One region of the Streptomyces sp. NPDC059788 genome, then DNA from elsewhere that is predicted to be linked to it. Evidence: predicted binding sites of a transcription regulator. Region 1 holds the regulator's gene; each other region holds the start of a gene.
The links. Region 1 encodes HrcA, which represses chaperone genes, less so after heat shock. Its sites were predicted from a motif close to TTNGCACTCNGNNNNNCNGAGTGCNAA; they were not measured.

Region 1 (4,889 bases):
GCCGGCCTCGACGCCCTGCACGCAGACCGCGTCGGCGCCGGACCACTGCGCGGCCTGTGCCTCGGCCGCCGTGGTGGCGGTCACGATCGTGTACGTACCGACCTTGGCGAAGCCGTCGAGGACCGCGCGGGACGGACAGCCGAAGTGGAACGAGACGACCGGCACCGGGTCCTCGCGCAGGATCGCGAGCTTCGCCTCGTATCCGTCGTCGGCGCCGCCGTACGGGTCGATGTCGTCCAGCGGGGTCTCGTACCAGGCCGACTCGCCCGCCAGCTGCTCGCGGTAGACCTCGACGGCCGCGTTGTCGGCGAGCGAGGGCTGCGGCATGAAGAGGTTGACGCCGAAGGGGCGGTCGGTGAGCCCGCGCAGCTGCTTGATCTCCTGGTACATGCCGTCCGCCGTCTTGTACCCGGCGGCCAGGAAGCCGAGCCCGCCGGCTCCGCAGACGGCGGCGGCCAGCTCCGGGCGGGCGACGCCGCCTGCCATGGGGGCCTGCGCGATCGGATAGCGGCAGAGATCGGTCAGCGCTGTGGGCATGACCACATCGTGTCACGCCGCACGCCGGGCCCCGAACCGGGGCCGTACGCACCAAGATCAAACAGGCCGGGCGATCAGGGCACTTCGGGCGCGAACACCGTACGGCAGCGCGGTGGACAACGGGAACGGCGGCCGGGCTGGTGAGCCCGGCCGCCGCCGTATGTCCGTACGGGCCGCTACCGCCCGTTGAACGCATCCTTCAACCGCGAGAACAGCCCTTGCTGCCCCGGCCGACTGCGCCTGCCCGGGGGACAACCCCCGGACCCCCGGCAGAACAGCCGCTACCGCCCGTTGAACGCGTCCTTCAACCGCGAGAACAGCCCCTGCTGCCCCGGCTGGAACTGTCCCGTCGGGCGTTCCTCGCCGCGCAGCTTGGCGAGCCGCCGCAGCAGCTCCTCCTGCTCCGCGTCCAGCTTCGACGGGGTGATGACCTCGACGTGCACGATGAGGTCGCCGCGCCCGTTGCCGCGCAGGTGCGTGACGCCGCGGCCGTGCAGCGGGATCGACTGGCCGGACTGCGTCCCTGGCCGGATGTCGATCTCCTCCACGCCGTCCAGCGTCTCCAGCGGGCACTTGGTGCCCAGCGCCGCCGCCGTCATCGGGATCGTGACCGTGCAGTGCAGGTCGTCGCCGCGCCGCTGGAACGTCGGGTGCGGCAGTTCGTGGATCTCCACGTACAGGTCGCCGGCCGGGCCGCCGCCGGGGCCGACCTCGCCCTCGCCCGCGAGCTGGATGCGCGTGCCGTTGTCCACACCGGCCGGGATCTTGACCGTGAGCGTACGGCGCGAGCGGATGCGGCCGTCACCGGCGCACTCCGGGCACGGGGTCGGCACGACCGTACCGAAGCCCTGGCACTGCGGGCACGGCCGCGAGGTCATGACCTGGCCCAGGAAGGACCGGGTGACCTGCGAGACCTCACCGCGGCCGCGGCACATGTCACAGGTCTGCGCCGAGGTGCCCGGCGCCGCGCCCTCGCCCGAACAGGTCGTGCAGACGACGGCGGTGTCCACCTGGATGTCCTTGGTGGTGCCGAAGGCCGCCTCGTCCAGCTCGACGTCCAGCCGGATCATCGCGTCCTGGCCGCGCCGCGTGCGCGAGCGCGGCCCGCGCTGCGACGCCGTGCCGAAGAACGCGTCCATGATGTCGGAGAAGTTGCCGAAGCCCGCACCGAAGCCGCCGGCCCCGCCGCCGCCACCCGCCTGCGAGAGGGGGTCGCCGCCGAGGTCGTAGACCTGCTTCTTCTGCGGGTCCGACAGCACCTCGTAAGCGGCGTTGATCTCCTTGAACCGCTCCTGGGTCTTCGGGTCCGGGTTCACATCCGGGTGCAGCTCACGGGCCAGCCGCCGGAAAGCCTTCTTGATCTCGTCCTGCGAGGCATCGCGTCGTACGCCCAGGACCGCGTAATAGTCCGTGGCCACTTACGACTCCGCGAGGATCTGTCCGACGTAACGTGCCACTGCGCGTACCGCTCCCATCGTTCCGGGGTAGTCCATGCGGGTCGGTCCGACCACGCCGAGTTTGGCGACTGCCTCGTCGCCCGAACCGTAGCCGACCGCGACGACCGATGTGGAAGTCAGGCCCTCATGGGCATTCTCATGCCCGATGCGTACGGTCATGCCGGAGTCCTTGGCCTCCCCGAGCAGTTTGAGAAGCACCACCTGCTCCTCAAGGGCCTCCAGCACCGGCCGGATGGTCAGTGGGAAATCGTGCCCGAAGCGCGTGAGATTGGCGGTACCGCCGATCATCAGCCGCTCTTCGGTTTCCTCCACCAGAGTTTCCAGCAACACCGACAGAACTGTCGAGACCGTGCCCCGGTCCTCCTGTTCGAAGGACTCCGGGAGATCCTGCACGAGCTGCGGCACGTCCGTGAACCGCCGCCCGACCACGCGGCTGTTCAGCCGCGCCCGCAGGTCCGCCAAGGAGGTCTCGCCGAACGGCGCCGGGCAGTCCACCATGCGCTGCTCGACACGGCCGGTGTCCGTGATCAGGACCAACATCAGCCGGGCCGGTGCCAGCGACAGCAGCTCCACGTGCCGCACCGTGGACCGGGTCAGCGACGGGTACTGCACGACGGCGACCTGCCGGGTCAGCTGCGCCAGCAGCCGCACCGTACGGCCCACCACGTCGTCCAGGTCGACGGCGCCGTCCAGGAAGTTCTGGATGGCGCGCCGCTCCGGGCTGGAAAGCGGCTTGACGCCCGCCAGCTTGTCGACGAAGAGGCGGTAGCCCTTGTCCGTGGGGATGCGCCCGGCGCTCGTGTGCGGCTGGGCGATGAAGCCCTCGTCCTCCAGCGCGGCCATGTCGTTGCGGACCGTGGCGGGGGAGACACCGAGCTGGTGCCGCTGTGTCAGCGCCTTGGAGCCGACCGGCTCCTCGGTCCCGACATAGTCCTGGACGATGGCGCGCAGCACTTCGAGTCTGCGTTCACTGAGCATCGCGCACACCTCCAGTCCGGCCGTGTCACCGGCGCGCGGCCGGGTTCTTCCGGGTCGTCTTCCCTGGCACTCATCAGGTCCGAGTGCCAGACCCTGACCAAGTGTACGGCCGGGTCACACGGGCAGGGCAAGGGCGGCGGTACCGGGGTTGCGCCCGGCGCCGCCCCGGAGGCCCGCCACGGGCACCGGCGGATGCCCGGGAACACCCGGTCCGGCGGGCAACGGTATCGCGATACGGCTAGCGTCTCGGTATGCGTACGACTTGGGAAGAGGCCGGGTGGGAACGGCTCGGCACGGGGGTCGGGCGCCGCCGGATGTCCGGCTGGGACGAGACGGTCGGTGCCGTCGTCGGGTCGGCCGGCGTGCTGATCGTCGACACCGGCGCCACGATCCGGGACGGCGCCGAGCTGCGCCGGCAGCTGCGCGACATCACGGGACGGAACGTGACACATGTCGCGCTGACCCATCCCCACTTCGATCACGTGCTGGGCACCGCGGCGTTCGCGGGCGTCCAGGTCTTCGGCGCGGCCGGACTCGACGAGTACCTGCCGCGCGCCCAGGACGACCTGCGGCGCGACGCGGTGGCGTACGGCGTGGACCCGGACGCCGCGGCGGAGGCCGCCGACCTCCTCGTGCGCCCGCACCACCTGATCTCCGGCGAGCGCACCCTCGACCTCGGCGACCGGCAGGTGCTACTCGCCAACGTCGGCCCCGGCCACACCGCGCACGACCTGGTCGTCCTCGTCCCCGGCACGCACGGCTCGCCCGAAGTCGTCTTCTGCGGCGACCTGGTCGAGGAGTCCGGCGAGCCGCAGGCCGGGCCGGACGCGATCCCCGGCCGGTGGCCGGCCGCCCTGGACCGGCTGCTGGCCCTCGGCGGGGAGGACGCGGTGTACGTACCCGGGCACGGTGCTGTCGTGGATGCCCGATTCGTCCGTGACCAACGCGACGCGCTGAGCCGACGCTTCGGCGTGTCGCGGCGCTGACCGGCCATCCCTTCTTATCGTCTGTCGGATGCGCAGCAGAGAGTACGGCCCGGACCTGACCCCGCCGTGGAAGAAGCAGCAGCCGGCCCCCGAGGTCGAGGCGGAGACGGACCTCGTCGTGGAGGAGGCCGTCACCGGGTTCTGCGGTGCGGTCATCCGCTGCGAGAAGACCGCCGAGGGGCCGACCGTCACCCTCGAAGACCGCTTCGGCAAGCACCGGGTCTTCCCGATGACCGCGCGCGGCTTCCTCCTGGACGGCAGACCCGTCACCCTCGTGAGGCCCGCGGCCCGGCCCGCCGCGCGCGGTCCGGCCCGTACGGCGTCCGGCTCGCTGGCCGTCCCCGGCGCCCGCGCACGGGTCGCCCGCGCCGGGCGCATCTACGTGGAAGGGCGCCACGACGCCGAACTGGTCGAACGCGTCTGGGGCGACGACCTGCGCATCGAGGGCGTCGTCGTCGAATACCTCGAAGGCGTCGACGACCTCCCCGCGATCGTCCGGTCCTTCTCCCCCGGCCCGGACGCCCGCCTCGGCGTCCTCGTCGACCACCTGGTCCCCGGCTCGAAGGAGTCCCGCATCGCGGCGTCGGTCACCGGCCAGGACGTCCTGGTCGTCGGCCACCCGTACATCGACATCTGGGAAGCGGTGAAGCCGTCCTCGGCCGGCATCCCGGCCTGGCCGTCCGTCCCCCGCGGCCAGGACTGGAAGACGGGCGTGTGCCGGGCCCTGGGCTGGCCCGAGAACACCGGGGCCGCGTGGCAGCACATCCTCTCCCACGTCCACTCGTACAAGGACCTGGAGCCGGCGTTGCTGGGGCGGGTGGAGGAGTTGATCGATTTTGTTACGGGTGGGAGTGAGGGCTGAGGCCGGTCAGCGTCCGGAACCCGCTGGTGTCCAGATCGACGCCGAGCAGGTCCAGCGGGACGGGGGCGC
Region 2 (4,889 bases), on a different contig from region 1:
AGGGGCTGAAGGAGCTGATCGCGCTCGGGCTGGTCGAGGACAAGCCGTACAAGATCTTCGGCGCCCAGGCCGAGGGCTGCTCGCCGGTCTCCACCGCCTTCAAGGCCGGTCACGACGTCGTACGGCCGCAGAAGCCCGACACCATCGCGAAGTCGCTGGCCATCGGCAACCCGGCCGACGGTCCGTACGTGCTCGACATCGCCCGGCGCACCGGCGGCGCGGTCGAGGACGTCAACGACGCGCAGGTGGTCGACGCGATCAAGCTGCTGGCCCGTACCGAAGGCATCTTCGCCGAGACCGCCGGCGGCGTGACCGTGGGCGTGACGAAGAAGCTGATCGAGGACGGTCTGCTCGACCCGGCGCTGACCACCGTCGTGCTGAACACCGGCGACGGGCTCAAGACGCTGGACGCGGTCGCGCCGACCACCGGGCCCACGGCCACGATCCGGCCGAGCCTGGACGCGTTCCGCGCCGCCGGTCTGGCCGGCTGACCGCCGCGCGCGGCCGTACCCGCCCGTACGCGGCACCCGCCCGCACGCGGCCGCGCGCAACCCCGCGCGCCGGTACGCCCCCGGTCCGCGCCTGCCCCTACGTACACCTCCCGCAAGCTGGAAGGCAGAACACCATGAGCGTCAACGTCCGCATCCCGACCATCCTGCGCACCTACACCGGAGGCCGGGCCGAGGTCGCCGCCGAGGGCGCGACCCTCTCCGAGGTCATCCAGGACCTGGAGAAGAACCACGCGGGCATCGCGGCCCGCGTCCTGGACGACACCGGCAAGCTGCGCCGCTTCGTGAACGTCTACGTCAACGACGACGACGTGCGCTTCGAGCAGGGCCTGGCGACGCCGACGCCGGACGGCGCGGGCGTCTCGATCATTCCGGCGGTGGCCGGCGGCTGCTGAGCGCCGGGACGCCGTAGAGGATCTTTTTCGGCCCTTGTGGGGTCGAACGGCTGGAATCGCCCCGTCCGCCACGATGCGGACGGGGCGATTCCGTGTTGTTAAAGGCGATACAGTTGAGGCGATCCCTCGTCCAGCGCGTGCCGAACGCATATGAGACCCCGGCAAGTTGTGCGCGAAGTGTGGACATGATTTGTCGCGTTGGTGAGCTTTGCCCGGCCCGACTTGCCCTGGAGTAAGGGCTTTTATCCGCTTAATTGCGATTGTTCGCAAGCGGAATTCTCGTCCGACTGACCTGTTGCGCTGGGCAGTTGGACAGATACATTCAGCGGCGGTCGACGCGTTCCGGCGCACACCCCCTCCTGTCGGGGGGTGAGGTCTGACCCGGGTCCGCGGAGTGCGGTCCTGTGCAAGGGCCAGTAATAGGGGAGTTAGGCATGGCTCAGGGCACCGTCAAGTGGTTCAACGCGGAGAAGGGGTACGGCTTCATCGCGGTCGACGGTGGTGCGGATGTTTTCGTCCACTACAGCGCGATCCAGATGGACGGTTACCGCACCCTTGAGGAGGGTCAGCGGGTCGAGTTCGAGATCTCGCAGGGCCAGAAAGGGCCGCAGGCGGACATGGTCCGCGTGGCCGGCTGAAGCGCCGACCGACTGCTGCGTACGAAGGCCCGCGTCCCCTTGTGGGGGCGCGGGTCTTCTGTGTTTGGGTGGCGGTACAGGGGAGTGCCGGTCCATCCGTCCGGGCGGGCGCGGTTTGCCGCCCGGCCCCCGAAGGGGAAGCTCCCCCGAGCCGCTCGCGCCCGGCCGCCACCCCTACAGGAGGCTTCTTCGAAGCCGCTTGCTCCCGCCCGTCGCCCGACCACCACCCCTATAGGAGGCTTCTTCGAAGCCGCTTGCGCCCACCCGTCGCCCGACCACCACCCCTATAGGAGGCTTCTTCGAAGCCGCTTGCACTCTGGTGGGTCGAGTGCTAATCATTGCGTTAGCACTCTACGAGTGAGAGTGACAGCTAAGGACCGACTCGGTGAGGTCCGTGGGCAGGTGGGGCAAGGAACCACAGGCTCGCAGACCGTCCGTCGCGGGCGCCAGCGCGGTCCGGAGTATCCACCCTCCCCCAGACGTAGTCCGGGGGGACCCCCAGTCCGGGAGGACCACTTCACATGGCCAAGATCATCGCGTTCGACGAGGAGGCACGGCGCGGTCTCGAGCGCGGGATGAACCAGCTCGCCGACGCCGTAAAGGTCACCCTCGGCCCCAAGGGCCGCAACGTCGTCCTTGAGAAGAAGTGGGGCGCCCCCACGATCACCAACGATGGTGTTTCCATCGCCAAGGAGATCGAGCTGGAGGACCCGTACGAGAAGATCGGCGCCGAGCTGGTCAAGGAGGTCGCGAAGAAGACGGACGACGTCGCCGGTGACGGCACGACGACCGCGACCGTCCTGGCCCAGGCCCTGGTCCGCGAGGGCCTGCGCAACGTGGCCGCCGGCGCCAACCCGATGGCCCTCAAGCGCGGCATCGAGCGCGCCGTCGAGGCCGTCTCCGCCGCCCTGCTGGAGCAGGCCAAGGACGTGGAGACCAAGGAGCAGATCGCTTCGACCGCCTCCATCTCCGCCGCCGACACCCAGATCGGCGAGCTGATCGCCGAGGCCATGGACAAGGTCGGCAAGGAAGGCGTCATCACCGTCGAGGAGTCCCAGACCTTCGGTCTGGAGCTGGAGCTCACCGAGGGTATGCGCTTCGACAAGGGCTACATCTCGGCGTACTTCGCCACCGACATGGAGCGTATGGAGGCGTCGCTCGACGACCCGTACATCCTGATCGTCAACTCGAAGATCTCCAACGTGAAGGACCTCCTTCCGCTGCTGGAGAAGGTCATGCAGTCGGGCAAGCCGCTGCTGATCATCGCCGAGGACGTCGAGGGCGAGGCCCTGTCGACCCTGGTCGTCAACAAGATCCGCGGCACCTTCAAGTCCGTCGCCGTCAAGGCCCCGGGCTTCGGCGACCGCCGCAAGGCCATGCTCGGCGACATCGCCATCCTCACCGGTGGCACCGTCATCTCCGAGGAGGTCGGCCTCAAGCTGGAGAACGCCGGTCTCGACCTCCTGGGCCGCGCCCGCAAGGTCGTCATCACCAAGGACGAGACCACCATCGTCGACGGTGCCGGTGACAGCGAGCAGGTCCAGGGCCGCGTCAACCAGATCCGCGCCGAGATCGAGAACAGCGACTCGGACTACGACCGCGAGAAGCTCCAGGAGCGTCTGGCGAAGCTGGCCGGCGGCGTGGCCGTCATCAAGGCCGGTGCCGCCACCGAGGTCGAGCTCAAGGAGCGCAAGCACCGCATCGAGGACGCCGTGCGCAACGCGAAGGCGGCCGTCGAGGAGGGCATCGTCGCCGGCGGTGGCGTCGCCCTGCTGCAGGCCTCCTCGGTCTTCGAGAAGCTGGAGCTGGAGGGCGACGAGGCCACCGGTGCCGCCGCTGTGAAGCTGGCCCTGGAGGCCCCGCTGAAGCAGATCTCCGTCAACGGCGGCCTTGAGGGCGGCGTCGTCGTGGAGAAGGTGCGCAACCTGGCCGTCGGCCACGGTCTGAACGCCGCGACCGGCGAGTACGTCGACATGATCGCCGAGGGCATCATCGACCCCGCCAAGGTCACGCGCTCCGCGCTGCAGAACGCCGCGTCGATCGCCGCGCTGTTCCTGACCACCGAGGCCGTCATCGCCGACAAGCCGGAGAAGGCCGCCGCGGCCGCTCCGGGCGGCATGCCGGGCGGTGACATGGACTTCTGATCCTCCCGGATCAGCTGTCCCCAGATCGCCGGGGCGGCACCCCTCCTCCCAGGGGGGTGCCGCCCCGGCGGCGTTTTCGTATCCGTAAGGGCCGTACGGATTCCCGTACGGCCCTTGCGTACGGCGCCTCGGCGCGTCCTGCCGTGTGGCCGAGGCGTGCCGGTTCCGTACGGCGGTCCCTGTGCGGCTCCCGGCCCGGCGGGGCACGATCGCCCCATGACGACTCGAAACGGGCAGACCCCCCGACCGGACCGGTTCGCCGCGGACACCGTCGCCCTGATCACCGGCGGCACCAGCGGCGTGGGCCTGGCAGCCGCGCGGCGGCTGCTCGCGGACGGCGCCCGGGTGGTGGTGTGCGGACGCGACGAGCACCGTCTCGACGCCGCCGTGGCGCACCTGAGGGAGCAGGCGCACGAGGCGGTGGCGGGCGGCGAGACGGGGACGGGCGGAGCGGTGGTGCCGGGTGGCGGGGCGTCCGGCGGGGGCGGTACGGGCCCGGCGGGCGCCGCCGCGGACCGGGTGCTGGGTGTGCGGGCCGACACCGCCTCCGTCGCCGACCTGGACGCCGCCCTCCGGGCCGTACGCGACCGCTTCGGGCACCTCGACATCGTCTTCGCCAACGCGGGCCTGTATGCCGCGGCTCCCTTCGAGGAGATCACCGAGGCCGACTTCGACCGCGCGGTCGGCGTCAACTTCAAGGGCGTCTTCTTCACCGTCCAGCGCGCGCTGCCGCTGCTGCGGGACGGCGGCGCCGTCGTCATCAACGCCTCGTCGCTCATGCAGCGCGGCCAGGCGGACGCCACCTTGCACTCCGCGACCAAGGCCGCCGCGCACAACCTCGCCCGTACGCTCGCGGCGGCGCTCGCCGGGCGCCGCGTCCGCGTCAATTCCGTCAGCCCCGGCTACGTCGAGACGCCGATGTTCGCCGGCTCGGACATCGACCCGGCGCAGGCGGAGCAGCTGCGCGCCCGGACGGCCCTGGGCCGGTTCGCGCGCCCCGAGGAGATCGCCGACGCGGTGGCCTTCCTCGCCTCCGGTGAGGCGTCGTACGTCAACGGGCAGGACCTGGTGGTCGACGGCGGGATGCAGGGCTGCGAGATGTGAGGAGCGGTGCGGCGGCGTACCGGTGTACCGGCGTGTCCTGTGTGCCGTCGCGCCGGCCTGTCGTTATGTCGCTTTCTGTGAGATTCAGCATGTAAGAGG
Region 3 (4,889 bases), on a different contig from region 1:
CCCGCAGCCGGCCGGTCCGTACCCGGGCGGCCCGGTCCGGGGGCGGCGGCCGCCTCTCAGTCGTCACCGGGCGCCATCCGGTAGCCCGTACCGTGCACGGTACGGATGGAATGCCGGCCGAACGGCACATCGACCTTCTTGCGGAGCGACGAGACGTACACCTCGACGATGTTGGGGTCCACGTCGGCCGGCGAGTCCCAGACCTCGTCGAGGATGTCCCGCTTGGCGACCGCCTGGCCCTCGCCCGCCATGAGACAGCGCAGCACGGCCAGTTCCCGGGCGGTCAGCTCGATGTCGGCGTCGCCGCGCCGGCAGCGGCGGGCCTCGGCGTCCAGGGTGAGGTCGCCGCACTGGAGGGTGCGGGGTCGTTCGGCGGCCCGGCCGCGGCGGGTGAGCGCGCGCAGCCGGGCGAGCAGCACGACGAACGAGAACGGCTTGGTCAGGTAGTCGTCGGCGCCCGCGTCCAGCCCTTCGGCGACGTCGTACTCGCCATCCTTGGCGGTCAGCATGAGCACGGGCGTCCAGTCGTCCCCGCGCCGCAGCCGCCCGCAGATCTCGTACCCGCTGGGCCCCGGCAGCATCACGTCCAGCACGATCGCGTCGTACGAGTTGGTGAGCGCCAGCTCCAGCCCTCGGTGACCGTCCCGGGCGACATCCACCCAGTGCCCCTCGGCAGCCAGCCCCCGCCGCAAGGAGTCGGCCAGGCCTTCTTCGTCCTCCACGACCAGTATGTGCATGGGGCCATTGTTGCGGGTGCGCCCCGTTTTGGGCTTCGGGTTGCCTGGGTGGGGGTGCGCGTTGTGCGCATTTGGTCCGGTGGGTGGGGGGCTCGGGCCCACGCAGGGGTCACTCTCCCCCAGCCTTCGGCCGGGGGCACCCCCACGACACCGTGCACGTCATCCGGGACGTCATCGTGAACCCAGATACCCGGCTGCTCTGCGGGGAGACCCCTGCGTGGACCCGAGCCCCGCGCCGTGGGCGACTATCCGTACGACGTGGCTAGCCCCTGCGCGAAGCGCAGGGGCGGGACCGCCGCGCGGAGCGTGGCGGGGAGGTTGCGATGGCCCGGGCCGCGCACTGCCTCGCCGGGCGGTAGCTGTGGACGCCGCCACCATGACCGCGAGCATCACCACCAGGTCAGGCGCACCCGGGGCTGTCTGTCATCCCCCCACCGGCCGGGACGCGCCAAACCGGCCGGAGGGGGTGCGTAGGGGGCCATCCCCGCAGAGCAGCCGGGTATCTGGGTTCACGACTACGTCCCCGTCGCCGTGCACGGTGTCGAGGAGTTGGCCCCCTGCGCACCCCCGCCCCCAGAACGAAAGCAACGCGACCCCGGCACGGACCCCACCCCCACGCGCGAAGCGCGCAACGCAACGCGCCCCCGGCACGGACCCCACCCCCACGCGCATAGCGCACACCGCGCAACAGGCCGACGCCCCCGGCCACCACAACCCCGCGCGCAAAGCGCGCACCGCACCGCGCACCAGTCCGACGCCCCCGGCGTCAACCCAACGCACGCCCCGCAGGGGCAAGGATTGCCCCACCCCCCACCTGGGCAAGGACGCACACGAACCCCACATCCGAAACACGCACCCCAAACCGCATTGGCACTCCGCTTGACCGAGTGCTAACCGCGTCATAGTCTCGGCTCTGGCACTCTCCACCGGGGAGTGCCAAACACAGCGACGGGCAGGTCCGGCACCCGCGACGACGGATCGACCTGGTCGCCACCTCAGACAGTTAACCCCGTGAGATCTCCGAAGGGGGAGGTCGGATCGTGACGACCGCCAGCTCCAAGGTTGCCATCAAGCCGCTCGAGGACCGCATCGTGGTCCAGCCGCTCGACGCCGAGCAGACCACGGCTTCGGGCCTGGTCATTCCGGACACTGCCAAGGAGAAGCCCCAGGAGGGCGTCGTCCTGGCCGTGGGCCCGGGCCGCTTCGAGGACGGCAACCGTCTTCCGCTCGACGTGACCGTCGGCGACGTCGTGCTCTACAGCAAGTACGGCGGCACCGAGGTGAAGTACAACGGCGAGGAGTACCTCGTCCTCTCGGCGCGCGACGTGCTCGCGATCGTCGAGAAGTAATTCACCGAAGATTGCCTTGTGCTGCGCCCCTGGTTCCCGCGTCTAAACAACCGGTCGCCCGGGGCGCAGTTCGTTGGAGAGAACGACTAAGGACACGTAACTCATGGCGAAGATCCTGAAGTTCGACGAGGACGCCCGTCGCGCCCTTGAGCGCGGCGTCAACAAGCTGGCCGACACCGTGAAGGTGACGATCGGCCCCAAGGGCCGCAACGTCGTCATCGACAAGAAGTTCGGCGCCCCCACCATCACCAACGACGGTGTCACCATCGCCCGTGAGGTCGAGGTCGACGACCCGTACGAGAACCTCGGCGCGCAGCTGGTGAAGGAGGTGGCGACCAAGACCAACGACATCGCTGGTGACGGCACCACCACCGCCACCGTGCTGGCCCAGGCGCTGGTCCGCGAGGGCCTGCGCAACGTCGCCGCCGGTGCGTCCCCCGCCGCCCTGAAGAAGGGCATCGACGCCGCGGTCAAGGCCGTGTCCGAGGACCTCCTCGCGACCGCCCGCCCGATCGACGAGAAGTCCGACATCGCGGCCGTCGCCGGTCTGTCCGCCCAGGACAAGCAGGTCGGCGAGCTGATCGCCGAGGCGATGGACAAGGTCGGCAAGGACGGTGTCATCACCGTCGAGGAGTCCAACACCTTCGGTCTGGAGCTGGACTTCACCGAGGGCATGGCCTTCGACAAGGGCTACCTCTCGCCGTACATGGTCACCGACCAGGAGCGGATGGAGGCCGTCCTGGAGGACCCGTACATCCTGATCCACCAGGGCAAGATCGGCTCGATCCAGGACCTGCTGCCGCTGCTGGAGAAGGTCATCCAGGCCGGCTCCTCGAAGCCGCTGCTGATCATCGCCGAGGACGTCGAGGGCGAGGCCCTGTCGACGCTGGTCGTCAACAAGATCCGCGGCACCTTCAACGCCGTCGCCGTCAAGGCGCCCGGCTTCGGCGACCGCCGCAAGGCGATGCTGGGCGACATGGCCGCGCTGACCGGCGCGACCGTCATCGCCGAGGAGGTCGGCCTCAAGCTGGACCAGGCCGGTCTGGACGTGCTGGGCACCGCCCGCCGCGTGACCGTCACCAAGGACGACACCACCATCGTGGACGGCGGCGGCAACTCCGCCGACGTCGAGGGCCGCGTCAACCAGATCAAGGGCGAGATCGAGTCGACCGACTCGGACTGGGACCGCGAGAAGCTCCAGGAGCGCCTGGCGAAGCTGGCCGGCGGCGTCTGCGTGATCCGCGTGGGTGCGGCCACGGAGGTCGAGCTCAAGGAGAAGAAGCACCGTCTGGAGGACGCCATCTCCGCGACCCGCGCCGCGGTCGAGGAGGGCATCGTCTCCGGTGGTGGCTCCGCGCTGGTGCACGCCGCCAAGGTGCTGGAGGGCTCCCTCGGCAAGGAGGGCGACGAGGCGACCGGTGTCGCCGTCGTCCGCCGCGCCGCCGTCGAGCCGCTGCGCTGGATCGCGGAGAACGCCGGCCTTGAGGGCTACGTCATCACCGCGAAGGTGGCGGAGCTGGAGAAGAACCAGGGCTTCAACGCCGCGACCGGCGAGTACGGCGACCTGGTGAAGGCCGGCGTCCTGGACCCGGTCAAGGTGACCCGTTCGGCGCTGGAGAACGCCGCGTCGATCGCGTCGCTGCTGCTCACGACCGAGACCCTGGTCGTCGAGAAGCCCGCCGAGGAGGAGCCCGAGGCCGGTCACGGCCACGGTCACGCCCACTGAGGCAGCGCGAGCCGTACGAGGCCCGGTCCCCTTTCGAGGGGGCCGGGCCTCGTCCCGTTTCCGGCGGGGCCGGTCGGGCCCTGCCCCGTTTCCGGCGGGCCCGGCCGGGGCGGCCCGCTTCAGGCGGAGCGGCCGAGCCCTTCGGGGCGTACGGGGTCGGCGAACGGCAGCCCTTTCGTGTAGCGCTCGACCTCGTCCAGGGCCTGGTCGGCCATGCGGTGGAGTTCGTTGCCGAGGGAGCCGGCGATGTGCGGGGTGAGCAGGACGTTCGGAAGGTCGTACAGGGGTGAGGAGGGGGGCGGGGGTTCGGGTGCCGTCACGTCGAGGACGGCGTTGAGGCGGCCGGCGAGGAGCTCGGGGAGCAGGGACGTTTCGTCGACGAGGGAGCCGCGGGCGGTGTTGATCAGGGTGGCCCCGTCGGGCATGAGGGCGAACTGGCGGGCGCCGAGCAGGTGGTGGGTCGCGGGCAGTTGGGGCGCGTGGACGGTGACGACGTCGGAGGCCGCGCAGAGGTCGTCGAGGGCGGCGGGGGCGACGCCGAGCCGGGCGGCTTCGGCCGCGTCCACGTACGGGTCGTGGAGGAGGACCGACAGGTCGAAGGGGCGCAGGAGTTCGATGACGCGGCGGCCGATGCGGGAGGCGCCGATCACGCCCACCGTACGGTGGTGGTTGCCGGCGCCGTCCAGCTCGCGGCGCCAGTCGTGGGGGGCGCGCAGCGTGCGGTAGCGGTGTGCGACGGGCAGGACGCGCTTGTTGGCGAAGAGGATCGCGGCGAGGGTGAATTCGGCGACGGGCTGCGCGTTGGCCGACGCCGCCGAGGCGACGGCGATGCCGCGGTCCCAACAGGCGCTGGTGACATGGGGTTTGACCGAGCCGCCGGCGTGGACGACGGCGCGCAGGCGCGGGGCCCGGTCGAGGACGGCGGCGGTCAGCGCGGTCGCGCCCCAGGACGTCAGGAGCAGCTCGGCATCGGCCAGCGCGGCGGCCACCGCCGGGGGCGGGTCGGCCAGGTCGTGGGCGACCAGGCGGGGGTCGGTGCGGGTGAGGGCCGCGAGGCGGGTGCGGTGGTGGTCGGCG

Region 2: the regulator HrcA is predicted to act here: its motif matches at 1,851-1,877, upstream of groL (chaperonin GroEL).
Region 3: the regulator HrcA is predicted to act here: its motif matches at 1,605-1,631, upstream of groES (co-chaperone GroES).

The regions. Positions count from the first base shown of each region.
Region 1 is NZ_JBHWHY010000002.1:120,119-125,007, reverse strand. Features, by position in the region: gene ACFV57_RS02380 (nitronate monooxygenase) at 1-537, opposite strand, end outside; gene dnaJ (molecular chaperone DnaJ) at 819-1,955, opposite strand; gene hrcA (heat-inducible transcriptional repressor HrcA) at 1,956-2,972, opposite strand; gene ACFV57_RS02365 (MBL fold metallo-hydrolase) at 3,224-3,958, shown strand; gene ACFV57_RS02360 (DUF3097 domain-containing protein) at 3,987-4,820, shown strand; gene ACFV57_RS02355 (Uma2 family endonuclease) at 4,798-4,889, opposite strand, start outside.
Region 2 is NZ_JBHWHY010000009.1:44,855-49,743, reverse strand. Features, by position in the region: gene thrC (threonine synthase) at 1-491, shown strand, start outside; gene ACFV57_RS10210 (MoaD/ThiS family protein) at 626-904, shown strand; gene ACFV57_RS10205 (cold-shock protein) at 1,339-1,542, shown strand; gene groL (chaperonin GroEL) at 2,064-3,686, shown strand; gene ACFV57_RS10195 (SDR family NAD(P)-dependent oxidoreductase) at 3,903-4,790, shown strand.
Region 3 is NZ_JBHWHY010000026.1:60,487-65,375, reverse strand. Features, by position in the region: gene ACFV57_RS23050 (sensor histidine kinase) at 1-67, opposite strand, end outside; gene ACFV57_RS23045 (response regulator transcription factor) at 57-737, opposite strand; gene groES (co-chaperone GroES) at 1,778-2,086, shown strand; gene groL (chaperonin GroEL) at 2,190-3,812, shown strand; gene ACFV57_RS23030 (hydroxyacid dehydrogenase) at 3,932-4,889, opposite strand, start outside.